3 regions of the Hymenobacter sp. 102 genome follow, and region 1 is predicted to be linked to each of the others. Evidence: riboswitches for the same ligand, from Rfam matches in the RefSeq annotation. Region 1 holds a riboswitch; each other region holds the start of a gene.
The links. Region 1 has a riboswitch for S-adenosylmethionine ahead of metH (methionine synthase). Riboswitches for the same ligand answer to the same signal wherever they lie in the genome.
Positions count from the first base shown of each region.

Region 1 (10,516 bases):
CTGGCGTACCATCTGGGTGGCAAACGTTACGGGCATCACCCCGATGCTTTGCAGCAGGTAGCCGCCGGCAAAGTCGGCATCTTTCGGCCGGTGGGTGTCCTCAGAAATCAGGCCGCCGGGAATGCCTTTGTAAGGCCGGACATCCTCCTGGAACGTGCCCCACACCTGCATACCGGGGTGGGCCATGAAGTGTTTGCCCACGTGGCCGCTGCTGAGCGCTAACTCATTAAGCATGAGCAGACGGGGCGTTTCCACGGCCCCGGCGCACAGAAACAGGTGGCGGCAGCGCTGGCGCACGGTGCGGCCGTGCTGCTCGTACACCACGCCCGTTACGCGGCCCGAAGAGTCGCGCTCAATTTCCGTCACGTAGGCATCCGCCCGGATTTCGGCCCCGTAGCTTTCGGCCAGCGGCAGGAAGGTCACGTCCATGCTGGCCTTGGCCCCGCGGTTGCAGCCGGCCTGACAGAAGCCCCGATTGGTGCAGGCCTCGCGCCAGCCGAGGCCCTCCTGGTAGTAGCGCGCCGAAAGGGCCGCATTAGCCGCCGGTGAGGTTTGGATTCCGAGCTGCCGACAGGCGCGCTCCATCAGCTGAGCTGCGCCGTTTAAGGGCAACGGCGCTAATGGGTAGCCCTTGCGGCGGGTAGGGTCCCAGGGGTAGGGCGTGGGCCCCGAAATGCCCAGGAAGTGCTCAATTTCCTCGTAGTACGGCTCCAGCTCCTCGATACCAAAAGGCCAGTCCACACCCTGACCGAAATCCGTGTGCAGTTGCAGGTCGCCGCGGTGGGCGCGGGGCGTGTAGGCGGTGTAGTGCAGCGTGGAGCCGCCCACGCCGGTGCCGGAATTATTCTTGCCAAAGGCCACCGGGTTCTGGCCCGCCGAGAGGCGCTCATCGTTCCAGAACAGAAAGTTCTGGGCTTTCTCATCGGTGGCGTAGTCCTTGGTCGGGTCGCGGCGGGGACCGGCTTCCAGGGCCACTACTTTCAGACCGGCCATGGCCAGCCGGGCCAGCAGCGGTGCCCCGCCCGCTCCGGTGCCAATCACTACGCAGTCCACTCCATCAGTTGGGTCGGGCAACGGATCAGGGGATTCCTCGCCGGTAGGCTCCGTAACCGGAGTGGCTTCGTTTTCGGCCAGAATGCGTTGAAGCAGCGGGTCCTGTATTTCAGGCTGAACCGGGTTCAGTACGCCTTCTTCGAGTACTTCTTCGTCGGGCATTTTAAGAGTAACTGAGTAGTTGAGTAACTGAGTAGAGAGTGATTAAGTAGCCGGGTAATCACCTGTTGATCAGTACAGATTACTCAGTTACTCAGGCACTCAACTACTCTCCCGCGGTTCCCGGTCTTCCCGCTCATTGAGGCCGATGCGCTGCCAGCCGGGCACGTCGGCCATGCCTACGTAGCCGATTTCTTCCTGGGCCAGCGGATGGGCGTAGTAGCTCTCCGTCAACTCAGCCAGCATTTCCTCGAAGAAGCGGTTTTGCGGTAACTGCTGCCAGTTTTCGCCCGGAGCTTCGCCGGCTGCCAGCTGCCCGATTACCTGGTCCTGCTGCGCCGGCGTCAACTCAACAAAGGCCTGCTCAAAGATCTGCTGCGCCGCCTGGTTGATGCCGCCTAAGCCCAGACGGTACGCTTCCCGGTCGGGGGGCATGGCGTCGTAGCGCCAGCCGTCGGCAGTGCCGGCCAGCAGGCGCTTATCTATGTTAGGAGCCAGCTCGATGGGCGTTTCCCGCTCGGGCTGGGGGAATACGCGGGCGGCCACGGCTTGCAGCAGTGCGTAGGTATCGGCGTCGAAAAACTGGGGCTGATAATTGGCCGGGGCATTCAGGCGGGCCTCCAGCGCAGCGCGGGTTGCGGGCGTTACCTGGTCGGTAGCCAGCAGGGCCCGGACGGTACCTTCGGGATAGTGGGGCATATGGTGAATGAGTAAATGAGTGAATGAGTGAGTAGTGAGCAGTTGGAATGAGTTACTGCACGTAGCTTCCCTCATTCACTCATCTACTCATTCACCTACTGGTCGCTGCTCATTTTGCCGCCGGTTACGTGCACCAGCGAGCCGGTCATGAAGGAGCCATCCTGGGAAGCCAGCAGCACGTAGGCCGGAGCCAGCTCTTCCGGTTGGCCGGGGCGGGCCAATGCCACCTCGTAGCCAAACTTCTCAATTTCCTCTCGGGGCATGGTGCCGGGAATGTTGGGCGTCCAGACCGGGCCGGGCACTACGCAGTTTACCCGGATACCCCGCTCGCCCAAGTGAGTAGCCAGGCTCTTGGTAAGGGCGTGAATGGCTGATTTGGTGCAGGCATAATCAATCAGAATTGGAATGCCCGTCAGCCCCACAATGCTGCCGGTGTTGATAATACAGTCGTCCTTTTTGAGGTGCGGCACGGCCGCCTGGGCCATCCAGATATAGCCGAGAATGTTGGTATCGAAGGTGCGGCGGATCTGCTCCTCGGGAATGTCCTCGAACTTCTCCTGCGCCATCTGGAAGGCGGCATTGTTGACCAAAATGTTGAGGCCGCCCAGCTCGGCGCGGGTACGGCGCACGGCCTGCTTGCACTGCTCCGGGTCGCGCACGTCCAGCTGCAGCAGAATGCAGCGGCGGCCCTGGGCTTCCACGAGGCGCTTGGTTTCCTCGGCATCCACCACATTTTCGTTGAACAGTACGGCTACGTGAGCTCCTTCCATGGCAAAGGCCACGGCCACCGCCCGGCCAATACCGGAGTCGGAGCCAGTTACCAGCGCAATCTTGTCCTGCAACTTACCAGCGGCGCGGTAGGTGCTGAAATTCATGGCAGGCTGCAGCTTCATATCGGCCTGTTTGGCGGGATAAGGCAGCGTCTGGGCGTGCTGTTTCATATCCTTGGCCGTAGGCCGCTTCACGGGGGCGGGTGCTTCGGCGGCGGCTTTGGCAGCCTGTTTGGCAGCGGGCGTAGCGGCCGTTTTGGCGGTTTTACCAGTAGCAGGGGTATCGGGGGTGGCAGCTTTTTTGGGAGCCGCCGCTTTTTTAGCAGCCATAGAGCGGAGTGGTCAAGGAATACGATTGAGCTTATGCCTTACGCGAAACTGATGAGGTTGTTGAGCGCAGGCCAAATTGATGTACGTACACGCAGATGTTTATGCTTACAGAATTTCGGCATCTGCCGCATGGGCCCGGGTTTACATCAACTCACTACTACAGGCCCACGTACCACCTTTACCAACAGGAAGTTTACTTAGCCCTGTTTCCATCCGTTATGCCCACTAAGAAAACCACTGCTTCGCATACCACTGCCAAGAAAGAAGACCCCTGCTGGAAAGGCTACGAGCAAGCCGGCACCAAAAAGAAAGACGGTAAAACCGTACCCAACTGCATCAAGAAAGATTAGCTGCAACCCGGTACGCTGCAACAGGCCCGGCCGCACGTGTGCGGCCGGGCTTGTTGTTTTTCGGGCGTTGCGGCGTATCTTCGTCCTGTTACTTATCCAGAAAGACCGAGGGATTGGGCCCGATGACGTCTTAGCAACCTGAAATAAAACAAGGTGCTAACTCCCTTTCCACCGTCTTAGCGGGCGTTGGAAGAAGATAAGTGCGGAACCGGCCTGCGCGCCCGGCTCTTTCTGGATAGGCACTTTTCGCCGCTGATTTCCCTTAGAAGAGCCGATATGCCGACCGTTTCCCCTGCCCCCGCCCCCGTTGCATCCCCTCTCCACGATATCCTGCGCCGCCGCGTGCTGATTCTGGATGGTGCTATGGGTACCATGATTCAGCGCCATACGCTCACGGAGGACGATTTCCGGGGCCCGCGCTTCCAGGACCACCCCAGGCCTTTGCGCGGCAACAACGACCTGCTGAGCCTCACCCGGCCCGACATTATCAAAGGCATCCACGCCGAGTACTTTGCCGCCGGGGCCGACATGGTGGAAACGAATACGTTTTCGGGCACTACCATCGCCCAGGCTGATTATGCCCTGGAGCACATCGTGTACGAGTTGAACTACGAGTCGGCGCGTATTGCCCGCGAGGTAGCCGACGAGTTTGAACAGAAGGACCCCACGCGCAAGCGGTTCGTGGCCGGCGCCATCGGGCCCACCAACCGCACTGCCTCTCTCTCGCCCGACGTAAACCGGCCCGGCTTCCGCGCCGTGACGTTCGACGAGCTGGCTACGGCCTACCTGGAGCAGGTGCGCGGGCTGATTGACGGCGGCTCCGACGCACTGCTGATTGAAACCATCTTCGACACGCTGAACGCCAAAGCGGCTCTGTACGCGGTGCAGCAGTTCTTCGACGAGGGCGGCCGGGTGGTACCCATCATGATTTCGGGCACTATTACCGATGCCTCGGGCCGCACGCTGAGTGGGCAGACGGTGGAGGCCTTCTGGAACTCCATCCGCCACCTGCCGCTGCTGAGCGTGGGCCTGAACTGCGCCCTTGGGGCCGACCAGCTGAAGGTGTACATTCAGGAGCTGAGCCGCCTGGCCGACGTGCACATTTCGGCCTACCCCAACGCCGGCCTGCCCAACGCCTTTGGGGGCTACGATGAATCGGCCCAGGAATTTGCGGCGGTGGTGGAAAACTACCTGCAGGACGGGCTAGTGACGGTGGTGGGCGGCTGCTGCGGCACCACGCCCCAGCACATTGCCGAGCTGGCCAAGCTGGCCGATAAATATCAGCCCCGCCAACTGCCCGCCGTGAAGCCCGCCACCCGCCTCAGCGGCCTGGAGCCCTTCGGCATTACCGAGCAGAGCCTGTTTGTGAACGTGGGCGAGCGGTGCAACGTAACCGGCTCCCGCGCCTTCGCCCGCCTCATCCGCACCGGCAACTATGAGGCGGCCCTGCAGGTGGCCCGCGACCAGGTAGAGGGCGGCGCCCAGGTGCTGGACGTGAACATGGACGAGGGCATGCTTGACTCGGAGCAGGCCATGACCACCTTCCTGAACCTGATTGCCTCCGAGCCCGACATTGCCCGCGTGCCGGTGATGATTGACTCCTCGAAGTGGACGGTGCTGGAAGCCGGCCTCAAGTGCGTGCAGGGCAAGAGTATCGTCAATTCCATTTCCCTGAAAGAAGGCGAGGAAGCCTTCCGGGCCCACGCCCACAAAGTGCGCCAGTACGGGGCCGCCGTGGTGGTAATGGCCTTCGATGAGCACGGCCAGGCCGACAACTACCAGCGCCGCATCGACATCTGTAAGCGCAGCTACGACATCTTGGTCAACGAGGTAGGCTTCCCGGCCGAGGATATCATCTTCGACCCCAACATCCTGACCGTCGGCACCGGCATCGACGAGCACCGCAACTACGCCCTCGATTTCATTGAGGCCGTGCGCTGGATTAAGGCCAACCTGCCCGGCGCCCTGACCAGCGGGGGCGTCAGCAACATCAGCTTCGCCTTCCGGGGCAACGACGTGGTGCGCGAGGCCATGCATTCGGCCTTCCTCTACCACGCCATCCGGGCCGGGCTGGATATGGGCATTGTGAACCCCGGCCAGCTGGCCGTGTACGACGATGTGCCCCGGGAATTGCTGGAACTGGTGGAAGACGTGCTGCTAAACCGCCGCCCCGATGCCACCGAGCGGCTCGTGGACTTCGCCGAAACCGTAAAGGACCAGAAAGCCACCGGATCCGGGGCCGTAACCAATACGCTGGCCTGGCGGGAGCTGCCCGTGGCCGAGCGCCTGCAGCACGCGCTGGTAAAAGGCATTACCGAATTCATCGACGAGGACACCGAAGAAGTACGCCGGCAAGTGGGCCGCCCTCTCGACGTGATTGAAGGCCCCCTGATGGCCGGCATGAACGTGGTGGGCGACCTGTTCGGGGCCGGCAAAATGTTTTTGCCCCAGGTAGTGAAGTCGGCCCGGGTGATGAAGAAGGCCGTGGCTTACCTGCAGCCCTTCCTGGAAGCCGAAAAAGCCGGCAGCGCCCGGCAGTCGGCCGGCAAGATTCTGCTGGCCACGGTGAAAGGCGACGTGCACGACATCGGCAAAAACATTGTGGGCGTGGTGCTGGCCTGCAACAACTTTGATATTGTGGATTTGGGGGTGATGGTGCCGCTGGAGCGGATTCTGGACGAGGCCCAGAAGCAGCAGGCCGACGTTATCGGCCTCAGCGGGCTGATTACCCCCAGCCTCGATGAAATGGTGTACGTGGCCCAGGAAATGGAGAAGCGCGGGCTGAAAACCCCGCTGCTCATTGGCGGGGCTACCACTTCCCGCCTGCACGCGGCCGTGAAAATTGCCCCTAACTACAGCGGCCCCATCGTGCACGTGAACGATGCTTCCCGCTCGGTGGGCGTGGCGGCGGGCCTGCTGGGCTCGGGCAAGGAGGCCTACGCCCGCACCGTACGCGACGAGTACGACACCCTGCGCCACGACTACGCCGGCCGCCAGCGCGAGAAGAACTACCTGCCCATTGAAGCCGCCCGCGAAAACGGCTTCAAGGCCGATTGGGCCACTACGCCCATCGTGAAGCCCACCTTCCTCGGCACAAAAACCCTGGACAACTACTCCCTGGCCGAGCTGGCGGAGTACATTGACTGGACACCGTTCTTCCACACCTGGGAGCTGAAGGGCCGCTACCCGCGCATTCTCTCCGATGAGCACGCGGGCGAAGCGGCTACTCAGCTGTTCAACGATGCCCAGGCCATGCTGCGCCGCATTATTGATGAGCAGTGGCTGACGGCCCGGGCGGTGCTGGGTTTCTGGCCGGCCAACACCGTGCAGCACGATACCATTGAGGTGTACCAGGACGACTCCCGCCAGCAGGTGCAGACGGAGTTCTTCACCCTGCGCCAGCAGAGCGAAAAAGCCGAAGGCGTGCCCAACCTGGCCTTCTCCGACTTCCTGGCCCCCCGCGAGTCGGGCCGGGCCGATTACCTGGGCGGGTTTGCCGTCACGGCTGGTATTGGCATCGAGAAGTGGCTGGCGAAGTTTGAGCAGGAACACGACGACTATTCCAGCATCATGCTCAAAGCCCTGGCCGACCGCCTCGCCGAAGCCTTTGCCGAGCGCCTGCACCAGCGGGTACGGGAGGAGTTCTGGGGCTACAACCCGGCCGAGAACCTCAGCAACGAAGACCTGATTCAGGAGAAGTACCAGGGCGTGCGCCCGGCCCCCGGCTACCCCGGCTGCCCCGACCACACCGAGAAAATCACCTTGTTCCAGCTGCTCGACGCCGAAAACCAGACCGGTATCCGCCTCACCGAAAACCTGGCCATGTACCCGGCCTCCTCAGTGAGCGGGCTGTACTACGCCCACCCCAGCAGCCGCTACTTCGGCCTCGGCCGCATCGGCCGCGACCAGGTAGCCGACCTGGCCGAGCGCAAGCACATGCCTTTCCCGGAGCTGGAGCGCTGGCTGGCCCCCAACCTCAACTACGACCCGGCCGCTGTGCCCGTAACGGCGCTGTAACAACGCGTCCCCTCCCCTCCGCAGATGAGGAGGGGAAGGGACGCGTTGTTACAGCCAACCCCGGAGTGGTTGAAGGGCGTTGCTGACTTCCGCGTCACCCGGAACTACCCATCGGCCTTCAACTAGCAACCAGCTTTCCCGCTAAGCAACGTCAGCAACGCCCTTCAACTACCCCCACCGCCGCTAACGCGCCGGCATTTCATCCTCTGCGGAGGGAAGTTGCGTTCTGCTTCCTCTCATATGAAAGTAACTGAGCATATCACCCGCGCCAACGGCCGCACCCTGTTCTCCTTCGAGGTGCTGCCTCCCAAGAAAGGCGAGAACATCCAGACCTTATTCTCCAACATTGAGCCTTTAATGGAGTTTAAGCCGCCGTTTATTGATGTCACTTATCACCGCGAGGAATACGTGTACCGGCAGCACCCCAACGGCCTGCTGGAAAAGAAAACCGTACGCCGCCGCCCGGGTACGGTAGGGATTTGCGCGGCCATCAAAAACCGCTTCGATGTGGATACGGTGCCCCACCTCATCTGCGGGGGCTTCACCAAAGAGGAAACCGAAAACGCCCTCATCGACCTGCATTTTCTGGGCATTGACAATGTGCTGGCTCTGCGCGGCGACCCAATCAAAAGTGAAGGCCAGTTTAAGCCCGAGCCCGACGGGCACAGCTATGCCTGCGACCTGATTGGGCAGGTAGCGGACCTGAACAAGGGAGAATACCTCGACCAGGAGCAGGATGATACCTGGGCCACCGATTTCTGCATCGGCACGGCCGGCTACCCCGAAAAGCACTTCGAGGCTCCCAGCCACGCCACCGACCTGCGCTACCTTAAGCATAAGGTGGACCGGGGGGCCGAATACATCGTAACCCAGATGTTCTTCGACAACGAGCAGTTTTTCACGTTTGAGCGCCGGTGCCGGGAAGCGGGCATCACCGTGCCCATCATTCCGGGCCTGAAACCCCTGACCACCAAGGGTCAGCTGACGGCCCTGCCCCGCTCCTTCTACCTGAACATGCCCGACGAGCTGGTGGACGCCGTGCACCTGGCCCCTGACAACGCCGCGGCCCGTGAAATCGGTATTGAATGGTGCATCAACCAGAGCCGGGAGCTGATGGCCCACGGTGTGCCGGTGCTGCACTATTACAGTATGGGCAAATCGGAGGCGGTGCGCCGGGTAGCAGCGGCCCTGTTCTAGAAGCGCGTGCGTGAAATTGTGAACTGTTCGGCTAACTGTGCTTTCTGACTTCGCGTACTTCTAGGACTGCTCGCTCTCACCTCTTCACCTCTCACCACTTCCCCGCTTGGATTCCCTTGACGACCTGTTTGACCGGTTGCGCACGGCCGCCTCACCTGCCGAAATTGAGGCCCTGCAGGATGGCATCTGGCAACTGTGGCTGACCACCGCTCACCCGCTGCTGGATAAATACCTGGAGGCTGGCATGCGTGCCTTGTCGGCGGAGGAGTACACGCTGGCTATCCGGGAGTTTACCGAGTTGACGGTGGCGGCGCCCGAATACGCCGAAGGCTGGAATAAGCGGGCCACGGCGTACTACCTGCGCGGTGAGTTTAAGGCGGCCCTGCGTGACGTGGCCGAAACCCTGCGCCACGAGCCCCGCCACTTCGGGGCGCTATCAGGCTGGGCAACTATTCTGCGCACCATCGGTGACAACCGCGGAGCCCTGCGCGTACTGCAGCGGCTGGAAAAGCTCTGCCCACACTGGCCCGGACTGCAAAATCAGCTCCGCGACCTGCGTGACACGCTGGAAGACTAACAGCGAAAAAATCAGAGACTTAACCAGGCATCGGTTGGCCGATGCCCTGGATAGTTGTATATTTCCCGGACCTAGCCCGGCGGCTCGTCAATCTTTCGAAGGAATTATTGCGTACGTGCGCCGCTGCTGGCTGGGAACTTACTTGGTTTTACCCGCTCTCAGACCCACGCGCAGGCCCCACCCTGCATTGCACTAATTTTATATTTTTCTTACCGCAGCCCAGCCTTTCTGCTCCCCGTTCAGCAGGCGGCCCTGCGTTTTGCCCGCTCCCCACCTTCCACTCCCGCCCATGAAACAATTTTTACTCGGCTGCCTGCTGCTGGCCGCCTATAGCACGCAGGCTCAAAAACTCCGCAAAACCGATGCCGCCAGTGGCATGCTAGATAAGGGCGAAAAAGTAGGCGTGTGGGAATATTACGCCTATACCCGCGACGGAAGCCAGGTAATTGCCCAGAAATACGACCACACTACCAAGAAGCTGCTGTTCTATCGTCCCTTCGATGACGTGCCCTACTCCGTACGTACGGCCAGCGGCGAATGGACGCGCCAGCGGGTAACGCACCCTATTTTCTTTATCGGCGGCGACGCGGCCCTGGCTCCTTACATGAGCAAAATGGTGTACCCGGCCAACGCCCAGGCCAAAAACGTGCAGGGCCGGGTGGTGGTTGCCATTGTGGTTGATACCTTGGGGCATGCCACCGACCAGCAGGTGCTGTACGGCATCGGAGCGGGCTGCGACGAGGAGGCTTTGCGCGTGGCTCGTACAATTCCCGACCAGTGGATTCCGGCCCGTGTAGGCAGCCGGGCCGTGGTGTCCAAGTTTGAGCTGCCGTTCACATTCCGGCTGCGCACGCAATAGGCCGCCTGGCTGGGCCCGCTAACTACCGACCGCTCATTCCCGTATCTTACGCTCATGAAACAGCTCATATGGGCAGGTGTACTGGCAGCCGGGGCGCTGCTTACAGCCTGCGACTCGACGCCCCGGGAACGGCAGGATATGGTAAAGGAAGAAGCCCGCAAGCTGGATACGGCCGTGGACGAAGCCGCCGCCAAGCTGCGCGTGGCCGGCCGCCGCGCCGCCCGCTTTGATTCGGTATCCAAATCCCGTAGCCGACAGCCGCTGGACAAAGCCGCCGAAACGGCCTTCACCAACGAGTTGCTGGGCACCTACGCAGCTATTGAAACGTTAACGCCCGCCACCATTGAGCCCGCCTTTGTGCAGTTTATGCAGCAGGTGCGGGCCCGCCGCAAGCAGTGGACCCAGCGCGACTGGGACTACGCCACCAGCATCAGCCGCCGCCTCAATGCACAGTTCCGCAACATCCGCCTCGATATCAAAGGCCGCGACGAGCTGCATATCCGGG
Region 1 covers NZ_CP188172.1:2,623,446-2,633,961, forward strand. The annotation lists gene ACN19L_RS11285 (GMC family oxidoreductase) at 1-1,215, opposite strand, end outside; gene ACN19L_RS11290 (gluconate 2-dehydrogenase subunit 3 family protein) at 1,315-1,911, opposite strand; gene ACN19L_RS11295 (SDR family oxidoreductase) at 2,007-3,011, opposite strand; gene ACN19L_RS11300 (hypothetical protein) at 3,230-3,361, shown strand; SAM riboswitch class I at 3,451-3,564, shown strand; gene metH (methionine synthase) at 3,638-7,378, shown strand; gene metF (methylenetetrahydrofolate reductase [NAD(P)H]) at 7,619-8,575, shown strand; gene ACN19L_RS11315 (tetratricopeptide repeat protein) at 8,682-9,152, shown strand; gene ACN19L_RS11320 (energy transducer TonB) at 9,442-10,011, shown strand; gene ACN19L_RS11325 (hypothetical protein) at 10,066-10,516, shown strand, end outside.

Region 2 (10,516 bases), 370 kb from region 1:
AGCTGGTCGGAGTTCTGGCTGATCTTCGGCCGCAACCTCACCTATAAGGTCATCCTGCTGATTGCTGTTACGCCCGGCGGCGCGGGCATTGCCGAGGGTGCTTTCCCCACGTTCTTTGGCAAGTTTATCGGCACACCCACCATGACCAACTTTATGGTGTTGCTCTACCGCATCGTCACGTATTACCTGTACTTGGTGTTGGGGGCCGTGTTTCTGCCCCGCTGGATCACCCGCATCTACGGCAAGCCGGCCGCCCAGCAGGTTATGCACCCTTAAACCGCCATTTGCAACATAAGCTCTCATTCCGAACGAAGCGCGGAATTTGGGAATACCGCATTAGTGGTTCAACTCAGATTCCGCGCTTCGCCCGGAATGACATGGGCTACTTGGTAGCTTCCAGCGTCGGGGCCGGCTCGGCAGGCACGGGGCGCTGGTAGGTTTGCCAGAACTCGGGGCGGTAGGGCGTGTGCTTTAGCTGCACCGACAGAAACTCGGCGGTGCGAGGATCAATTTTCGGATTGAGCGGTACAAGCGCGGTGCCGGCGGGCAGACTGGTGAAATACTCCCTTGTGGTCCCTTGGGAATAGAATGGCTTACCGCCCAATTTGCGGCCAATGGCCAAGCTTTGCGAAGAGCTTTCGGCCGGGTGGTAGCGGCCGGCAGCTCCCTTCTGATACAGCACAATATTGGCAGTGCGGTTATCGGAGAACACCTCCGTGTACAGCCTGGAAATCTGATTGTTGCGGCCGTAATACTTGTGTGAAACAGCATTATAGCGCGTCGTATCAAACTGCCACAACGCCTCGTAGCGAACTACCGCGTAGTTGTCCTGCCGCACGTACACTTTGCCGGAGTAGCCAGCTTCCAGGTAATTTCCGGTGCTACGGTGCGTGGCCCGTTTCACGGCAAAATTCAGCACGTATACCGTGGCTCCATCATACGGCCGGATGGTATCCAGCCGCAGCGCGAACTTGCTCAGCGTGGCCGATTTAAACAACGGAGAAGTGCGTACCGGATCGGAAGTTTCGGCACTGCTGCCAATGGGCAATCCGGTTCTGCGAGTAGAATCTTGGGGTTGCACCACGATATGCTTCTCCTGTACCCGGTGCTTCTGAAACGGGCCCATGAACAGAAAACCTCCGTCGCGGTGCTGATAGCCAGCCGGCTCAAATAGCTGACTGATGTATTCCACCTCCGTTTGCAGCGTATCGAAATTGCTGATGCGCCGGTGCGTGTACACCTGGGCCATGTAATCCTGCTGCTCGTAGTTGGTCTCAATGGCCTTGATGACCTTTTTCATAATCCGCTTCGGGTCCTGCGACTGGGCACTCACGCGCACATCGGCCAGGGCAAAAGCAGCCGGCACGAGGCGAACCGTCGCGGCAGTTCCGGCCGCTGCCGTCAGCGTACCGGGCTCGTAACCGATGCTGCTGATCTGTACCACCTCGCCCCGGCGCGCTTCGAGCCGGAAACGGCCCTGGGCATCCGTCACGGTACCGGCGCTGCGAGCAGGTATGGCCACCGTGGCGAAGGGCACCGGCTGGCCGGTTTTGCGGTCCAGCACCGCGCCACTGAGCGTAAAGGCCGCGCCCCCGGTTTTGGCGGCGGCCGTGCGCCGGATTGGGTCGGGGAAATTTACCGGCGAAGGAGGCCGTGACGTATTGGCCGGAGCACTGGAGCCGCTTGTCGGACTGGTGGCCACCGGCTGTGCGCCGTGGGGCGGATTTACCGCTTTCAGAAACAAAAATCCATCGACCACCTTGCTCCAGGGGCCGGTTATGGGGCGGTAATCAAAGGCGTAGGTGGTCAGGCTGCGGCCCGGCGCGTCGTGCTTCAGGCTCACAAAGCTGTACTCCTGGCCCTGCGCCAGCAACTCGGCCTCCAGCGTACCGGCAGCTGGCGCGGGCACCGGCAGGTACTTGCCCCAGGAGCCGAAACCGTGGGTGCCGCCGCCCGCCAGCGTACCCAGCACATACACGGCTTCCGCACCCAATCCTTCTTTTACGGCCTGTCCCATCGGCCGGAAGCCGTTGGTTTCCGCAGTATTCAACGCTTGCACCTGATTAGCCAGATGCGGCAGGGCACCCCAGCAGATAATTTTTTCCTGCGGATGCTGACGCGCGTACCACAGCAGGTTATCGGCCATCTGGGCGTCGCGGGGGTTGCTGGTGGTGGGCGTCCATTCTGTAGAGTCCTTCACGCCGGGGTCGTTGGTGGCGTAATCGTGGGCCAGGGCCTGGAGGCTGCGCAGGTTCTGGAGCCAGAAGACGGCCCGCTCCCGGCGCTGGGCATTGGGGCCGGCAGCTACTTTTTCCAGCAGCTTGCGGGCCTTGTTCATTTGCATGTTGAACAGCACCAGCTGGTGGGAGGGCGGAAACAGGAAATGCTCCCCCATCATGCTGATGCACTCATCCAGGTAATCATAGGCAATGCCATCGGCTCCTTTCTCGGGCTTGAGAAAGGCTTCCAGCTCTTCCAGCAATTCCTCCTGATATGCCCCGCTCAGCTGGTAGTCGAACCCGGCTACCTTCAGCTTGCCCGGACCCAGCAATGGCAGCAGCCCCCGAAACTCGCGGGTACTCGTCCACACCCCAAATACGCTGTTATCAATAGCCTCCGCCGCCGAAGCGCCCTTCTGCAACTCCCGCTGGGCGCGGTCCAACTCATAAATGCCACTTTCAAAGGCTACCGTGGTGAAGCCCATGCGCTCCTGCAAAAAGCGCATCAGCCGAATTTTGGCCTCGAACACATTGCCTTCCCCGTGGGTGGGCTCGCCCAGCATTATCACCCGGGCCCCGCCAATTTCCTGGCGCAGAAACTCCAGGTCAGCAAAATCGGTGTCGGTGGGGCTGATGCTGCGCACCGGGTGCGTGGGGATTGGGACGCTTGCTGCCGCTGCGGTTGGGGCATTTTGGGCCAGCATGGGGCCGGCCAACACACTCAGTAGGCCTGCCAGGGCCAGCACTCGAATAGAAAACATAGTAACAATGGTATGTAGCGGGCCGGTAAGCTACATACTTCCGCGAATACTCATCAAAAAAGCCCTTTTGCTTGGAGCAGAAGGGCTTTTTTGAGTTTTTGGACTGTTATACAAACCTAACAGCGGGGTTATTCTTTTTCAAGCTTCAGTTCAGCACCGGTGGGGGCTTTCAGCGTCAGCTTGTCATCGGTGAGGGTTACCACGGTGAAGGTGTTGCTCTGGGCAGCACCGTCGGGCGTCATGGTGATGGTTTTGGCTCCCTGATCGAAGGTGTACTTGCCGTTTACGGCGCCGGTGGGGGCCGTCATGTTGTACTGGCCGTTGGCGAAGAAGGTGATGCGCTCATCTTCCTGAGCATCAGTCTGCTTTACCTTGTCACCGGTGGAGCTCAGCTCCTTATCGGTTTTCCAGACTTTGCTCTGGGTACCGTACAGCATATTTACGCCTTCTACTTTGCCCTCCTTGCTGCCGCAGGAAGCAGCCGTGAAGAGGACCAGCACTGCCAGCAGGCTGGCCAGGAGGCGGAAGGGAGAGGTCAGGGTTTTCATGGGGAGAGTGAATAGGGTGAAGGATGTGGCAGAATCAGCGGCCGCAGGGCCGATAATGCCCCTCTTACGGCTTGATCCGCCAAGATGTTTGCCGTAGGGCTGAGGTTGCCGCGGAAGCACTGTCGGGTTATAACCTATTGCCCACCACGGCGTAAGAAGCCTGTGACTGCCAGCCACCCCGGCCGCAAGTCGGTGCTTCCCCTCCCACTCTTAACGATTCTACTCCTATGGGACTGTTTGATTTTCTCTCGAACGAAGGCGAAAAAAAACCCGTTGAGCCCGCCGCTAAACCAGCCGCTGGCGGTGCCACCGATTTTTTCGGTAACGCCAATGCTGCCGCCACTGAAGGCGAAACGTACACGGTAGTAAGCGGCGACTCGCTGTCGAAAATTGCCCGCAACCACTACGGCGACGGTACCAAGTGGCACCAGATTTACGAAGCTAACAAAGGTGTAATCGGCTCCGACCCCGACAAGATTGAAGTAGGCCAGGTCCTGACGCTGCCTAAAATCTAGGCCAACTTACTTCTTGAAAATATTCAAAAAGCCACTCCTCACAGGGTGGCTTTTTCCATACCCGGCCAGCACAGTTTTTCACCCTCTCTGCGGCCTGCAGCCCCATCTTATGCAGCCAGCGCAGCAGCTGTACTTTTGCTACCTAACTCGCTCCCCTCCTAACCACAAGAAACTCACCCTAAAGACAATTTAATGATTATCAACCACCTGCACCCATAACCAAAACAACAAACCGGCTACCGGGCCAGACAAAAATATTTTCGTTTATTTTCACTCATCTATTGCAGATATCAAATCTGCGCCTATACCTTTGCAACACCAACCCGGTACTCCCCCGTTTGCGGCGGGGAAGTTTTCATAGGATTTATACAGAAGTGGCGAGAGAACAGGCTCCGTGACCCACTGGCAACCTTCGACCGCGCGAAAGGTGCCAATTCCTGCCCGACCAGCCATTTGGCGGCGGGGCATATAACTCAGGAGTACCATGGAAAACACCCTCGCCTTCGCCTCTTCGAACCCCACCGCCTCAGCCGCCTTCGGGCCTGCTGCTTTGCCGTGGGGTGTTTGTGTTGCCCCGGCCGCTGTAGCCGCCGCTGGCCGAATGCGAATGCGCTGCTGTTGCGGCGCGTGTTGTTGCTGTTGCTAGCCGCCAGTTAGGCTACGCAGCCCCCCTCCCCTTTCAGTAGCTCCGGCCGTGCCGGGGTGTCCGGCAGCCGGCACCCGGCGGCCCCTCCGCACCCCCTATCGTTTTCACATTCAGCGCGTTGCTGCGTGACCTTGGTGCGGCTTCTTGCCCGGTTTACGGGCGCTTTGCGGCGGTTTTCGCCCTCCTGTTTACATCCCTACCTCTTCCTAAACCAGCAGTACCATGTCCACGCAGCACCTCCACTTCGAAACCCTGCAACTCCACGCCGGCCAGCAGCCTGACCCCGTAACCGGTTCCCGCGCCGTGCCTATTCACCAGACCACCAGCTACGTGTTCAAGAACGCCGAGCACGGGGCCAACCTGTTTGCGCTGAAGGAGTTCGGCAATATTTATACCCGCCTGATGAACCCCACCACCGACGTGTTTGAGCAGCGCGTGGCGGCCCTGGAAGGCGGCGTAGCGGCGCTGGCCGTATCCTCAGGGCAGGCGGCCCAGTTCATTGCCCTCAACAACATCCTGCAGGCCGGCGACAACTTTGTGTCCACCTCCTTCCTGTATGGCGGCACGTACAACCAGTTTAAGGTGGCGTTTAAGCGCCTGGGCATTGAGGTGCGCTTTGCCGATGGTGACAAGCCGGAGAGCTTCGAGGCCCTGATTGACGAGAACACCAAGGCGTTGTACCTGGAAACCATCGGTAACCCCGGTTTCAACGTGCCCGATTTTGAGCGCATTGCCGCCATTGCCGAGAAGCAAGATCTGCCGCTCATCGTGGACAACACCTTCGGGGCGGGCGGCTACCTGTTCCGGCCGCTGGAGCACGGCGCGCACATCGTGGTAGAATCGGCCACGAAATGGATTGGCGGCCACGGCACCAGCGTGGGCGGCGTGATTGTGGACGGCGGTAAGTACGACTTCGGCAACGGCAAATTTCCGCAGTTCACGCAGCCTTCCGACGGCTACCACGGACTGGTATTCAACGACGTATTCGGCAAAAACGGGCCGTTCGGCAATATTGCCTTCATCATTCGGGCCCGGGTGGAAGGCCTGCGCGACTTTGGCCCTTCGCAGAGCCCATTTAACTCCTTCCTGCTGCTGCAGGGCCTCGAAACCCTGAGCCTGCGCGTGGACCGCACCGTGGAAAACGCGCTGCGCATTGCCACCTGGCTGGAGCAGCACCCGCAGGTAGAAGCCGTGAATTACCCCGGTTTGGCCAGCAGCCCCTACCATGCCCTGGCCCAGAAATACCTGAAGCGCGGCTACGGCGGGGTGCTCACCTTCGCCATCAAAGGCAGCAAGGAAACCGCCATCCAGTTCATCGATAACCTGAAGCTGGTGAGCCACCTGGCCAACGTGGGCGACGCCAAAACGCTCATCATTCAGCCCTCGGCCACTACGCACCAGCAGCTTTCCGAGGAGGAGCAGCGCGCCGCCGGCGTAACGCCCACGCTGCTGCGCCTGTCCCTGGGCATTGAGCATTTTGAAGATATCCGGGCTGATTTGCAGCAGGCGTTTGACGCCGTGCGCAACGCCGCCACTCCTGAGCACGGCAGCACCCTGCTGCCCGAGCCGGAACCCGAACACGCTGCCCCGCTGGAAGTCTAGCAAAACTTGAGATGGGTTGAGGTAGTGGGCGGCAGGTGAGAGAGCCACCCATTACGCAGCTTCCAGCACGCAGCGCGGGCACCCGCACGGGTTTTTGTGAGAGAAAATCCTCGTGCAGCAGTGGTGCCCGCACCTTTTTCTGAGAGTTGAATGATGAGGTATGAATGATGAATTGGCGCGAATAAGTCAGCATTTATACCTCATCATTCAGCATTCATAACTCATCACTCCGAGACAATGTCTTCCGCAGAATCCCACGTGTTTCATCTGCCCCGGCCGTTGCGGCTGGAAAATGGCGGTGTACTACCGCACGTGGCGGTAACGTACCATACCTACGGCCAGCTGAGCCCCACCCGCGACAATGTGCTGTGGGTGTGTCACGCCCTCACGGCCAACTCTGATGTGCTGGAGTGGTGGCCCGGCCTGGTAGGCCCCGGCTGCCATTTTGACCCGAGCGAGTGGTATATCGTGTGCGCCAACGTGCTGGGCTCCTGCTACGGCACCACCGGCCCGCTCACCCCCGACCCGGTTACCGGCGAAGCCGCGTTTCAGCAGTTTCCGCTGGTGACCATTCGGGATATGGTGGCCGTGCACGAGGCCCTGCGAGAGCATCTGGCCCTGCCGCGCATCCATACCCTGATTGGGGGCTCACTGGGTGGGCAGCAGGCGGTGGAATGGGCCGTGCAGCGGCCGGATGTGTTTGAAAACCTGGTGCTACTGGCCACCAGCGCCCGGCACTCGGCCTGGGGCATTGCCTTCAATGAGGCGCAGCGCCTGGCTATTCTGGCCGACCCGACCTACCACCAGGCCACCCCGGCCGGCGGCGCGGCGGGCCTGCGGGCGGCGCGGGCCGTGGCCCTGCTCAGCTACCGCAGCCACGATGCCTACGGCCGCACCCAAACCGACGCGGACGAAACCAAAACCGCCGACTTCCTGGCCAGCTCCTACCAGCGCTACCAGGGCGACAAGCTGGTGGCCCGCTTCGATGCCTACAGCTACGTGACCCTCAGCCACGCCATGGACTCGCACCACGTGGGCCGCGGCCGGGGCGGGGTGCAGGCGGCCCTGGGCCGGATTCGGGCCCGCACATTGGTGCTGGGCATTACTTCCGATGTGCTGTTTCCGCCCCAGGAGCAGCAGCTATTGGCCCGCTACATCAAAGGGGCCATGTACGCCGAAATGGACTCCCAGTACGGTCACGACGGTTTCCTGATTGAAACCGCGCAAATCACCCACTTCCTCGAACGATTCTACGTCCAGACGTATGTCCACTAACCTTGCTCCCTCGCCTGTTTCTTCCGCACCTGCCCCGGCCCACCCTTGGCGCGTGGGCCTGATTGGGTTTGGCTGCGTAGGCCAGGGCCTGTACGATATTCTGCAGCAACGCCCCGAAGCGGGCTTCACCGTAAGTCGCATTGCCGTAAAAACGCCGGGCAAGGTTCGTCCGCTGCCGGCCGGGCGGTTTGAGTTTGATGCCGAGGCCCTGCTGAACGACGACTCACTGGATGTGCTGGTGGAGGTAATTGACGACGCCGATACGGCTTTCCGGCTGGTAAGCGAGGCGCTGCGCCGGGGCCGCCGGGTGGTGACGGCCAACAAAGCCATGCTGGCCCGCCACCTGCCGGAGCTGGTGCAGCTGCAGCGCGCTGGCCAGGGCACCTTACTATACGAAGCGGCCGTGTGCGGTAGCATCCCCATCATTCGGACGCTGGACGCCTATTTCGGGGCTGAGCCCTTGCGCCGCCTTACGGGTATTCTGAACGGCTCCTCCAACTACGTGCTTACCCGCATGGGGGAGGATGGCTCCGAGTACGCCCCGGCCTTGCTGGAAGCCCAGCACAAAGGCTTTGCCGAAACTGACCCCACCCTGGATATGGGCGCTTTCGACCCGCGCTCCAAAGCCGTGCTGCTGGCTGCCCACGCCTACGGCTCCTTCCTGAACCCGGATGAGGTGCTAAATCTGGGTATCGAAGGCATTAGCGCGGTGGATATTGCTTTTGCCGCCAGCAACGGGCAGAAGATTAAAGTAGTAGCCGGCCTGCAGCGCCTGGCCGATGGCCGCATCACGGCCCTGGTAACGCCCCAGCTGGTAGGTCCCGAGTCACCGCTGTATTCGGTGGACCGGGAGTTTAACGGGGTGGTGATTGAGGCAGATTTTGCGGGTGAGCAGTTTCTGCAGGGTCGCGGGGCGGGTGGGCATCCTACCGGCTCGGCCGTGCTGGCCGATTTGGCCGCCCTGCGGCAGGGATTCACCTACCAGTATTCCAAAGCTGCCAACCCCGCCGAGTATGCCTCCGACCTGGAAGTGGAAATCTATCTGCGCACCGACGAGGACCGCCTGATTGACCTGCTGGACTTCAGCGAAATCTCGGAGGAGGCCGACGAGGACGAGTACGTGGTGGGCTACGTGGCATTGGCCAACCTCATCCGCCACCGGGATACGCTGCGCAAATACGGCGCGTTCATCGTGCGCACCGGCCGCCTCCGCCCCGTCAGCACCGAGGCACTCACGGCCGAAGTGCTGGCCTGATTTCAGCCGTAGAGCAATGCATTGTTTACCGGCAGCCCCGCTACTTGGGTACAGTAGCGGGGCTGCTGATTTCTACCGGGGCGGAGCCGCGCCGACAGCTTCCGCCGCTGCCGGCACCGGCCGCTGCGGCACCGAATCAGGAGCCGTTTTCAGCAGATCGGGCTGCCATTCCGGCTGGGGGAGCGGCAGCGCGGGTACCAGCTGCACCCGGCGCGGCAGCAGCATAGCCGTTACCTGGGCTTCCCGGCGCGGGTTCAGGGCCGCGGCCAGCAGCGGGCCCGGTGCCCCGCTACCCAGCAACGGCCGCAAAAAGTCGCGCATGGCAAAGAACGCCGAGTCGATATAAGTGGGCTCAACGGAGTATGGCACGTGCCCCGCGCCACGCAGGCGGCGCAGCACGTTGGGCACGTCCACAGCATTGGCCCGCAGGCGCAGCGCCCCGCTGCCGTACACCAACTGGGCTGGCAGTTGCGCCCCAATGGTGCCTTTGGCGTAGGGCACTAACCCGTCGCGGGTGCCGTGCACACTGCACAGGGGCGGGTCGCCGGCTTCCAGCCAGCTGGCTCGGGCCAGGGCGCCGCATAAATTCACTACGCCGCGGGGGCGGCTGCTGTAGCCCGCGTGGCCGCCGGTGCCTTCCAGCCCGCCCAGCGCGGCCAAATCCAGGTAGGCGGGCACTTCAGCCACTTTGTTAAGGTAGCCGGTCTGCAAGGCCATGAAGCCCCCGGCCGAGGAACCGCCCACAAACACGTACTGCGGGTGCACCCGGTACTTGCGGGCGGTGGCCGCATCATGGCGAAAAAAGCGCACGGCTGCCCGCATATCCTGGGTGGCCCGAATGGCCGCCCGCCCAATACCAACGGTATCAAACGGGAAGAAATACAGGCGGTAATCAATGGTAGCGGCCACGTAGCCCAGCTTAGCTAGGCGGGTACACAGGGCTGTCATGACGGCATCGTCGCGGGTGCCGGTGAGGAAGCCGCCTTCGTGAGCCAGCACGACCAGGGGGCGGCGGCGCACGGTGTCGCCCTGAGGCTCGTACACATCCATGTACAGCGTCTGGGGCAGCCCAATCATGGTGGTTACGTGGGCAAACTCCACGTTGCGGCGCACCTGTACCTGCCGGAATACCGGCCGGTGGTAGCGGCCGTGGGTAGTATCGATGGGCGTCGTCGGCTGCGCCTGCGCGGCCCGCAGGCAGCAGCTGAGCAACAGCAGCAAAAGGTATTTCATAGCAAAAGGCAGCCGCCAGTAAAGCAGCTGCCTTTTCAAAGATACTACCGAAAGGCAGCACCTGCTTTACAGAAACACAATGCGCCGGACGGCCAGCCCCTCCGTGCGCACCAGATAGGTGCCAGCAGGCAGAGCCTCGCGTTGCAACACCAGCGTCGGCTGCTCCCACTGTAGTCGGCGCACTACCTGCCCGGTGGTGTTCAGCACTTCCACCGGCTGCCGCCGAAATGCCTGTGTAGCTGGCCACTGCAGCTGCACGGTGGCCGTGGCGGGCACCGGAAACGCCTGGGGCATAGTAGCGGCAGCCGGTTTCACGGCCGTAACCGTGGCGGCCTGCCGCAGCAGGGGCCGCAGAAAGTCGCGCACCACGCGCGTAGTGGTATCCATGTAGGCCACGGCGGCGGGGCTACTGCCGTTGTAGGGCACGTGGCCAGCCCGTTTGAAGGTGTATAGTCGGTTGGG
Region 2 covers NZ_CP188172.1:2,256,471-2,266,986, forward strand. The annotation lists gene ACN19L_RS09755 (lysylphosphatidylglycerol synthase transmembrane domain-containing protein) at 1-276, shown strand, start outside; gene ACN19L_RS09760 (erythromycin esterase family protein) at 383-2,980, opposite strand; gene ACN19L_RS09765 (lipocalin family protein) at 3,109-3,528, opposite strand; gene ACN19L_RS09770 (LysM peptidoglycan-binding domain-containing protein) at 3,756-4,043, shown strand; SAM riboswitch class I at 4,405-4,518, shown strand; gene ACN19L_RS09775 (O-acetylhomoserine aminocarboxypropyltransferase/cysteine synthase family protein) at 4,912-6,291, shown strand; gene metX (homoserine O-acetyltransferase MetX) at 6,529-7,566, shown strand; gene ACN19L_RS09785 (homoserine dehydrogenase) at 7,556-8,821, shown strand; gene ACN19L_RS09790 (alpha/beta hydrolase) at 8,894-10,054, opposite strand; gene ACN19L_RS09795 (alpha/beta hydrolase) at 10,121-10,516, opposite strand, start outside.
Region 2: it holds a riboswitch for S-adenosylmethionine, as region 1 does, so the genes downstream of both, ACN19L_RS09775 (O-acetylhomoserine aminocarboxypropyltransferase/cysteine synthase family protein) here and metH (methionine synthase) in region 1, are expected to answer to the same signal.

Region 3 (10,516 bases), 2.5 Mb from region 1:
GGGCCGATGGCCGCGCCTGGGCCGCCTTCATCACCCACGACATCGACAACCTCTACAGCGCCTGGAAAGCCCCCGCCAAAGCCGCCCTCCAGCGCCGCGACTGGCTGGGCTTCGCCCGCCGCTACTGGCAGCACTTCACCCAGAAAGACGCCTGGGACAATCTGGCCGAAGTGCAGCAAACCGTAGCCGAGTATGGCGCCAAAAGCACATTCTTCTTCCTTCCCGAGCACCGCAAGGCCCCCAACGGCACGACCAATGCGGATTATCAAGTAAAGCAAATCTTGCCAGTCATAGCCACTCTGAAACAGCACGGCGCAGAAGTAGCGCTTCACGGCAGTTTAGGCACTTCGCTTGACCCCGATAGGTTGTATGATGAAGTAGTTTCATTCGACTCCGCAGGTTGGGGACTGCGCTTCCACTACTTGCACTGGGAGCCGCGTGTGACACCAGATCTGGTGGATAATCTAACCAATGGTTACGATTCTACGCTAGGCTTTGCCGAGCACTACGGTTTCCGTAATTCCTACTGTCTACCATTTAACTTATTTAATTTCCAACTAGGCGAAGCGGCTGATTTCCTCGAAATCCCGCTCAATGTGATGGACGCCACCCTGCACCACCCGAAATATCTGCAGCTGGCTCCGGAGGAAATTCTGCCGGCCCTCACGCCCATGTTTCAGGAGATTGAGCGGTTTGGGGGCGTGTGTACGGTGCTTTGGCACAACGAAAACTTCGACCCGGCCAACACCCGCAACGGCCCCCGCGAGTTCCGCGCCCTCATGGAGTACCTTCGCAGCCGCAACGTGGCCTTCGTCAACGGCTCGGATATTTGTCGGTCGTTTCAGCCTTCTTTGTCATCCTGAGTGCAACGAAGGACCTTATCACCCAGGAACAAAATCGTTCTGACGTGATAAGGCCCTCCGTCCTCGCTTGATGCGCGACATGCTCAGGATGACAGAACGGCAACTCACAACTTCACCTTTCATCACTTCACCTCTTGGGCATCGTTCAGCGGCAGGGGCTGCGTAATACCGTTATTTCCTATTTCGGGCTGATTCTGGGGTTTGTGAGCACCACGCTGGTGCTGCCCCGGTTTCTGGCGCCGCAGCAGCTGGGGCTCACGGGCACGTTGTCGAGCCTGGCCACGCTGTTTGCGCAGGTAGCGGCGCTGGGGTTTGCCAGCGTGGGCATCCGGTTCTTCCCCTACTTCCGCAACCGCGAAAACGGGCACCACGGGTTCCTGCCGTTTCTGGTGGGCGTGCCGCTGCTGGGATTTGCGGTGGTGCTGGGGCTGTATCTGCTGGGTCGGCCTACCATCCTGGGGTTTTATGAGCAGGACGCCGCCCTGCTGAATACCTACTACCTGTGGGGGGCGGTGTTTGCGCTGTTTACCCTGCTCTACTCCCTGCTTGATGCCTACCTGAAGGGCCTGTACCACACGGCTTTTTCCTCGTTTCTGCAGGATGTGCTGCTGCGGGTACTGATTCTGGCCGGGGCCCTGCTGTTTGCGGGCGGGTGGCTCACATTTCACAGCTATGTGCTGTGGTACGTGGGCGTGAACGGGGTGCTGGTACTGCTGCTCACGGGCTACCTCGTGCGCATCGGCGAGCTGCACTGGCGACCCCGGCGGGCGGTACTGGCGGTGCGGCCGGTGCGGGAGCTGCTGGGCGTGGGCGCGTTTACGCTGCTTAGCTCCCTGGCCGGCTCCATTATCATGTATCTCGATACCCTGATGGTGGGCGCGCAGGTAAACCTTGCGGCGGCCGGCATCTACCAGATTGCCTTCAACATCAGCACGGCGCTGGCCATTCCGGCCCGCTCGCTCAACAAAATTGCCTTCCCCCTGCTGGCCGATTACTGGAAGGAGCAGAACCTGACGGGCATGGCCGAGTTTTACCGCCGCACCACCCGCCTCAACACCCTCATCGGCTGCTTCCTGGCCCTGGGCATCGGCCTGAACCTGGACTTCATCTACTCCCTGATGCGCGCCGATTACGCCCAGGGCACTATCGTGGTGCTGTTGCTGCTGGGCAGTCGGCTGTTCGATGGCGTAACGGGCGTGAACGGGCTGCTGCTGGTTACCTCGCCCCGCTACCGGTTTGATCTACTCTTCAACGTTTCGCTCTCCTTGCTCACCATCGGGCTGAACCTCGTGCTCATCCCCCGGCTGGGTATGGTGGGGGCGGCCGTGGCGGCGGTGGCGGCGCAGGTGAGCATCAACCTGGCCCGCACGTGGTTTGTGTGGCACAGCTTCCGGATGCAGCCATTCACCTGGCGTATTCCCTTGATTCTGGGCATTGCGGCCGTGGCCGGCGGGGCCGCCTGGCTGGTACCGGCCGTCGGCTCACCCTTCCTCACCATGCTGCTGCGCTCCGCGGTGCTCACGGCCGTGTACGGCGGCCTAGTGCTGGTGACGGGCACTGCCCGCGCTGCTGCAAAATATCAGGAAGCGGCTAGGGAGATAGGCAACACTTTACGTTCTTAATCAGACCCATACAATCTGACGACTACGCCCTATTCATCCCCACTGATGATATGCCGATTCCGGGCGGCAGCGTAAGGCCACGTGATAGCGCGGGGCGGGTCGAGGTAATAGCGGTAAGCTAGGGCCATCTGTCGCGCGGCTTCCTCCACAGGCATTCGGCCAGTTGCAGTACCCAAGCCCGGACATACGACCACCCGGATACGTTCCTGCGGGGTATTAAATGCGGTAACGGCTTCGATCAGAGCCTTCATAGCCAAGTAGACGTGATCTGTGGCGTGGATAGGCATGGGCACACGCATAGTGGGCGTGTGTGCCACGTAAGGGTGCCGGGAGTGACCAGTTTCTACGATAAAACTAGTACCAACGGGCTGTTCACCCGTGTAGTGCTTTATGATATGCGCTTGCACCCGTTCCTGGAGTTCAGAGCCAAAAAAGCGGGTGATGGCCAAATCGACACCCCCATCCATGAGCCCAAAGGAATTGGCTGCGCTGACCATGCAGTCGAAATCCGGCACCTGCTCAAATCGGCTGTGGAGAATTTCAACTGCCTGATAAGGTGCGAAAGCCTGTCGCCAAGCGTTACACAAAGAGGCATTGGGGTCGACCAAAATGAGTTTTTGCATAGAGGATAATCTTGAGCCGTACGGTCTGATATGGCTCAAACATACTTCCTTTTAGACGATGCGCGCTAAGCGAAAATACCCGTGACGGTGCGGCATTACAGCCAGCAATCAGGTTCTTGAAAAAAGAAAAATTTGCAAGTGTAAAATTTCGTCCCGTACCTTTGGGGCACCAATTCTTTTACCCACAAAGGATTGTTTTTATACAGAGGCGTGGAGAGACAGGCTCCCTGAAGCGCCGGCAACCAGCGGAAAATCCGAAACGGTGCCAAGTCCTGACCATATAAAAACAACGAACCGTGAACCGCTTCTTCAACTTCGCCGCCGCATCCGCTACCTCCTGTGCTGTACAGCATGGCTGTTGTGCGATGATGGTGATGCCCTGTTGTTGTAAGTAGGCACGAACCACTTCCCTTTTGCTGGTTCGGGTGCTGCCCCCGGCCGACTAACGCCCTAGCGGGTGCCGCGTCGGAGTAGCGCCTCCGTGTATTCTCGTTCCGCCTGTTGCCTTCTGGCTGCCGTCTGCGTGCGGCCGGGCACCTGCTGTGGAACCATCTTCCGGCCGGAATGCCGCGCCCCAGGCGGGCCGCTTCCTCCTCCCCCTCTTCCTGCCATGCCTGCAGCTGATGCTGCGCCGGCCGTCCACGCCCAGCTGGACCGCCTGCGCCCTCTCGTAGTGGCCGCCTCCGCCCTGGAGCGGCTGCGTCTGGTAGCCGACACCTTCCCCGGTCAGGCCGTTTTTTCCACCTCGTTCGGGCTGGAAGACCAGATACTCAGCCACCTGATTTTCGCCCACGACCTGCCCATTGAGGTGTTCACCCTCGATACCGGCCGCAACTTCCAGGAAACCTATTCTACCTGGAACAAGACGCTGATCCGGTACCAGAAGCCCATTTCGGTGTATGCCCCCCAGCGCGAGGACCTAGAAGAGCTGCTCCTGCAGAAAGGCCCCAACTCGTTCTACGAGAGCGTGGATAACCGCAAGCAGTGCTGCCACATCCGCAAGGTGGAGCCCCTGAACCGGGCTCTGGCCGGCCGCGGCGCCTGGGTCACCGGCATCCGGGCCGAACAATCCCAGAACCGGCAGACGATGGACCCCGTGGAATGGGACGCGGCGCACAACCTCGTGAAAATCCACCCGCTGTTCGACTGGACCTGGGAGCAGGCGCTGGCCTTTGTGCAGCAGGAGGGCATTCCGGTGAACCCGCTGCACCAGCAGGGCTTCGTGAGCATCGGCTGCGCCCCCTGCACCCGCGCCATCAAGCCCGGCGAGGATTTCCGGGCCGGCCGCTGGTGGTGGGAAGACCTCTCAGCCAAAGAGTGCGGCCTGCACGCCACCGCCCCCCACGACGGCCCCGACCCGGTGGTGGAGCCGGTGCCAGCCGGATAGTAAGCTGTAGAGACGCGACACTTCGCGTCTCGTCGTCAGAACGACAAGAACGGCGCAGCCAACCCAACATCAGCACGCGGGAGACGCGAAGTATCGCGTCTCTACAACCAAAAAAGCACTTGAAATCCAGACAACTATGAGTACCACTTTCGATTACCTCGACCGGCTGGAAGCCGAAGCCATCCACATCCTGCGGGAGGTGGCGGGGCAGTTTGAGCGGCCGGCCCTGCTGTTTTCGGGCGGCAAGGATTCCATTGTGCTCACGCGCCTGGCCGAAAAGGCCTTCCGCCCTGGCCGCTTCCCCTTCCCGCTGGTGCACGTGGATACCGGCCACAACTTCCCCGAGGTGCTGCAGTACCGCGACGAGCTGGCCGCCCGCCTGGGGGAAAAGCTGGTGGTGCGCAAGGTGGAGGACACCATCCGGCGGCAGCGCCTGCGCGAGCCGGGCGGCAAGTACCCCAGCCGCAACCCGCTGCAGACCTACACGCTGCTGGAGGTAATCGAGGAGTTTGAGTTTGACGCCTGCATTGGCGGGGCCCGCCGCGACGAGGAGAAGGCCCGGGCCAAGGAGCGCATCTTCTCGGTGCGCGACGAGTTTGGCCAGTGGGACCCCAAGCGCCAGCGCCCCGAGCTTTGGAACATTTACAACGGCCGCATTCAGAAGGGCGAAAACGTGCGCGTGTTCCCCATTTCCAACTGGACGGAACTGGACGTGTGGCGCTACATCCAGCGCGAAAACATTCCGCTGCCCGACATCTACTTCGGCCACGAGCGCACCTGCGTGGTGCTGCCCTCGGGCCAGCTGCTGGGCCTCACCGAGCATTTGCAGCTCGATGACGAAGACGAAATCGTGACCCGGCAGGTACGCTTCCGCACCGTGGGCGACTCCACCTGCACCGCCGCCGTGGAAAGCGACGCGGCTACCGTGGAAGACATCATCCAGGACCTGCTGCTGGCCAAAGTAAGCGAGCGGGGCGCCACCCGCCTCGACGACAACATCTCCGAAGCCGGCATGGAAGACCGCAAGCGCAACGGATACTTTTAAGTGGTGAAGTTGTGAAAGGTGAAGTTGTGGAAATTCTCCCGCTTCACCCCAACAGCACAGCAATTCACAATTTCACAAACTCACAATTTCACCTCATGGACTTACTACGATTTATCACCTGCGGGAGCGTGGACGACGGCAAAAGCACCCTGATTGGGCGGCTGCTGTATGACTCCGAATCGGTGTCGCTGGACGTACTGGCGGCGCTGGAGAAGCGGCAGGCTTCTAATGGCACCGTGGATTTGGCGTTGCTGACCGACGGCCTGCGCGCCGAGCGGGAACAGGGCATCACCATCGACGTGGCCTACAAATACTTCACTACCCCGCGCCGCAAGTTCATCATCACCGATGCGCCCGGCCACGTGCAGTATACCCGCAACATGGTGACGGGGGCCAGCAACGCCGATCTGGCCATTGTGCTGGTGGATGCCCGCCAGGGCGTGATTGAGCAAACCCGCCGCCACACCCTCATTGCCGCGCTGCTGGGCATCCGGCACTTTGTGCTGGCCGTGAACAAGATGGACCTGGTGAACTACGACGAGGCGGTGTTTGCCCGCATTGCCACCGACTACGCCGAGCTCACCAACCACTTCCACCTCCCCGCCGCCACGGCCATTCCGCTGAGCGCCTTGCAGGGCGACAACGTGGTGAAGCCCAGCCAGCATCTGCCCTGGTACACCGGCCCGAGCCTGCTGGAACATCTGGAAAGCGTGCCCGGCGCCCAGGAAACCGAGGCCGCACCCCGCTTCCAGGTGCAGTACGTCATCCGGCCCCAGACGCCCGAGCTGCCCGACTACCGCGGCTACGCCGGCCAGATTCTGAGCGGCCAGTACCGCCGCGGCCAGCGTGTGCGGGTGCTGCCTTCGGGCCTGGAATCGGAAATTGAAGCCATTGAGGTAAGCCAGCAGGAAGTGGAAACGGCCTCCGCCCCGCAGGCCGTGGTCATCCGCCTGCGCGACGACGTGGACGTAAGCCGCGGCGACGCCCTGGTGCCCGCCGGCCCCGAGGAGCCCACCCTCACCCGCGAACTGGAAGCCACCCTGTGCTGGATGAGCGAGCAGCCCCTGTGGCCCGGTCGCAAGCTGCTGGTGCAACACCACTCGGCCCTCTCGAAAGCCGCCGTGTCGGCCATCCTCTACAAGGTGAACGTGCAGACTTTCGCCCGGGTGCACACCGAACAGGCCCAGCTCAACGACATCGTGCGGGTGCGCCTCAAAACCGCCCTGCCCCTGGCCGTGGACCACTACACCGATAACCGCACCACTGGCTCCTTCATTCTGGTAGACGAGCTGACCGGCGACACCCTGGCCGCCGGCCTGGTAGAAGCCGCCAACTCCGAGTACTTCACCGCCCCCGTTGCGCCGCCAGTAGCCTTTTCAATTTAGCTCCTGGGTATATAAACGCCTGTCATCCTGAGCAGAGCAAAGGACCTTATCACGTGAGGACGTCATTTCCCGCAGAGGTTCGCAGAGGTTTTCGCAGAAGACGCAGAGCTGTTCTAGCAGAACAAGGCCCTTCGCTCTGCTCAGGATAGCAGAACGTCAAACTCACCATTTCACCACTTCACCATTTCACCGATGCAAATGCCCCGCCTTACGGTACTGGGTGCCGGACCCGGCGACCCGGAGCTGCTCACGCTCAAAGGGGCGCGGGTGCTGTCGGAAGCCGATGTGATTTTGTACGATGCGCTGGCCAACCGCGCCCTGCTTGGGCACGCCCGCCCCGAAGCCGTGCTGGTGCCCGTGGGCAAGCGGCGCGGCATGCGCAGCCACTCCCAAGACGACATCAACGCACTGATTGTGGACTACGCCCGCCGCTACGGCCACGTGGTGCGCCTCAAGGGCGGCGACCCGTTTGTGTTCGGGCGCGGCCGGGAGGAAATGCTCTACGCCGAAGCCCACGGCCTGCTGACAGACTACGTGCCCGGCATCAGCAGCGCGGTGGCCGCCGCCGGGGCAGCGGGTATTCCCGTCACGCACCGGGGCCTGAGCGAAGGGTTCCGGGTGATTACGGCCACCACCGCCACCGGCGAGCTGGCTGGCAGCATCCGGGAAGCCGCCCGCGACGCCCGCGGCACCACCGTCATTCTGATGGGCCTGGGCGAGCTGCCGCGCATTGTGCAGGCCTTCTGCGAGCAGGGCCACGCCGACACCCCGGCCGCCATCATCCAGAACGGCACCCTGCCCCACGCCCGCTTGGTAACCGGCCCTGTTGCCGAGCTGCCCGCCCGCGCCGCCGCCGCCGAAATTGGCGCCCCGGCCATCATCATCATCGGCGAAGTAACCCGCCTGGCCACCCCGGAGAAGCTGGCGCTGCTGCCGGAGTTGTACGCGGCGTAGTCGCCTCACCCCCAACCCCCTCTCCGAAAAAGGAGAGAGGACTCTAATTCTAGCTTAGCAACTGTTCAGCCACATCCTCAGCCCCGCTCTTTCTTCCTGAACAGGAAGTAGTACTAGATCTAAAAACTAGTACTAGAGCCCCCTCTCCTTTTCGGAGAGGGGGTTGGGGGTGAGGCGACTACGACCAGAGCAGCCCCAACTACCACGTCCTATGTCACTTCTTTCAGCTTCCCCCACGCTTCCCATTGGCCTCGACGACCAGGCGCTGCAGCAGCTGGCAGCGGGCCTCACCTCCCAGCAGCTGGTATGGCTGAGCGGCTACCTCTACGGCCGCGCCGGCGCGGCGGCCCCCGCTGCGGCCGGGGCCCCGGCTCCGGCGGTGGCGGAAGCCGCCGCGGCTAGTCGGCTCACCATCCTGTTTGGCTCCCAGACCGGCAACAGCAAGAAAGCCGCCGGCCTAGTGGCCGAGGCGGCCCGCCGCCGGGGCCTGCAGCCGCAGGTGCGCGACATGAACGACTACCCCACCAAGGACCTCAAAACCGAACAGTTGCTGCTGGTAGTGGTGAGCACCCAGGGGGAAGGCGACCCGCCCATTGCAGCCGAGGAGCTGCACCAGTTCCTGCTCAGCAGCCGCGCCCCCAAGCTGCCCGACCTGCAGTACGCCGTGCTGGCCCTGGGCGACAAAAGCTACCTGCAATTCTGCCAGACTGGCTTCGAGTTCGACCAGCGCCTGGCCGAGCTGGGTGGCCGCCGCCTGGCTGAGCGGCTGGATTGCGACGTAACCTTCGAGGACGAAACCCACCAGTGGGCCGAGCAGGTGCTCAGCCGCATCATTGAGCTGCAGCCCACCCCGGCTCCCGTAACGGCTGGTGCCGCCGTGGCCGCGCCGGTGGTAGCGGCCGTGGGTGCAGGCCACGCGCCGGAGGTGGCCCCGCTGCCTACCGCCGTGGAGTACAACGCCCGCAACCCCTTCGGGTCGGAGCTGCTGGAGAAGATTCAGCTCAACGGCCGGGGCTCTACCAAGGAAACCTACCACCTGGAGTTCTCGCTGGCTGACTCGGGCCTGACCTACGAGCCCGGCGACGCCCTGATGGTGCAGCCCCGCAACCGCCCCGCGCTGGTGCAGGAGGTGCTGCAGGCCGCCCGCCTGCCCGAAGCTGCCCCGGTGCGCCTCGAAGCCGAGGAGCTGGATCTGACCACCGCCCTCACCGAGCGGCTGGAGCTGTCGGTTATCACCCGCGACGTGCTGGAGCGCTACGCCGCCGTAGCTCCGCAATACCCGCGCCTCCGCGAAATTCTAGCCGATACGGCTGGGCTAGGCACCTACCTCTACGGCCGCGACGTGGCCGATTTGCTCACGGAGTTTCCGGTGGAGCTGTCGGGGCAGCAGCTGGCGGCGGTGCTGCGGCCGTTGCCGGCCCGGGCCTACTCCATTGCCTCCTCCTTGCTGGCCCACCCCGAGGAAGTGCATCTGACCGTGGGGGCCGTGCGCTACGAAACCTACGGCCGCGCCAAGCACGGGGCCTGCTCCGGCTACCAGGCCGACCACCTGAGCATCGGCGACACGGCCCGGGTGTGGGTGGACCGCAACGAGTACTTCAAGCTGCCGCAGGACGCTGCCACCGACATCATCATGGTGGGTCCCGGCACCGGGGTAGCGCCTTTCCGGGCGTTTGTGGAGGAGCGGGCCGAAACCGGCGCGACGGGCCGCAACTGGCTGCTGTTCGGCAACCCCCACTTCACCACCGACTTCCTATACCAGACCGAGTGGCAGCAGCACCTCAAGCGCGGCACCCTCGACCGCCTCGACGTGGCCTTTTCCCGCGACCAGGCCCAGAAACTCTACGTGCAGCACCGCCTGCTGGAACAAAGCCGCCGCGTGTACGAGCAGCTCGAAAACGGGGCCTACTTCTACGTGTGCGGCGACAAATCCCGCATGGCCCACGACGTGCAGCAGGCCCTGCGCCAGATCATCCAGCAGGAAAGCGGCCACGACGCCGACTACGCCGCCGAGTACCTGCGCCAGCTCAAGAAGTCGCGCCGGTTTTTGGAGGATGTGTATTAGTAGTGAGTACTGAGACGTGAGTGGTGAGATGGTAATCATCTGCCACCGATGTAGAGACGCAACATCTTGCGTCTCCCGCCAGAACAGCCGGTACTGAACAAACGGACGAACAGTGTAGAGACGCGACACCTCGCGTCTCCCGCCAGAACGACTGATACTGAACCAGTCAAGGCAACCTCAGCAACGACGAGACGCGAAGTGTCGCGTCTCTACAACCGCCCAGCCCGCCGTGGCTCCCCCTCTCCCCCTGGAGAGGGGGCCGGGGGGGTGAGGCAAACCGCCAGAACAACCCATGCCCGCTGTTTTTCCAAGACGATGTTGTAGCCGGTAACGGCCGCTGCGCCCCGGACGCGGGGGCTGCGCCGGCCTGCCGTCTGCCCCGCCCCGGGTCCTTTCTCCCCTTGCAAAAACTTGATGAAACATCTTCTTTCCTCTTTTTTATTAGTACCGGCGCTGGTTGCCGCCAGCGCCACCGGCCTGCACGCCCAGGAGGCCCTGATTTCGGTGAGTGGCACCGTGCGCGAAAAAACTACCGGCGAGCCACTGCCGGGCGTGAGCGTTATTGTGAAGGG
Region 3 covers NZ_CP188172.1:122,784-133,299, reverse strand. The annotation lists gene ACN19L_RS00625 (DUF7033 domain-containing protein) at 1-863, shown strand, start outside; gene ACN19L_RS00620 (lipopolysaccharide biosynthesis protein) at 998-2,485, shown strand; gene ACN19L_RS00615 (macro domain-containing protein) at 2,515-3,108, opposite strand; SAM riboswitch class I at 3,304-3,395, shown strand; gene ACN19L_RS00610 (phosphoadenylyl-sulfate reductase) at 3,719-4,495, shown strand; gene cysD (sulfate adenylyltransferase subunit CysD) at 4,632-5,540, shown strand; gene ACN19L_RS00600 (sulfate adenylyltransferase subunit 1) at 5,636-6,925, shown strand; gene cobA (uroporphyrinogen-III C-methyltransferase) at 7,118-7,879, shown strand; gene ACN19L_RS00590 (assimilatory sulfite reductase (NADPH) flavoprotein subunit) at 8,091-9,944, shown strand; gene ACN19L_RS00585 (TonB-dependent receptor) at 10,359-10,516, shown strand, end outside.
Region 3: it holds a riboswitch for S-adenosylmethionine, as region 1 does, so the genes downstream of both, ACN19L_RS00610 (phosphoadenylyl-sulfate reductase) here and metH (methionine synthase) in region 1, are expected to answer to the same signal.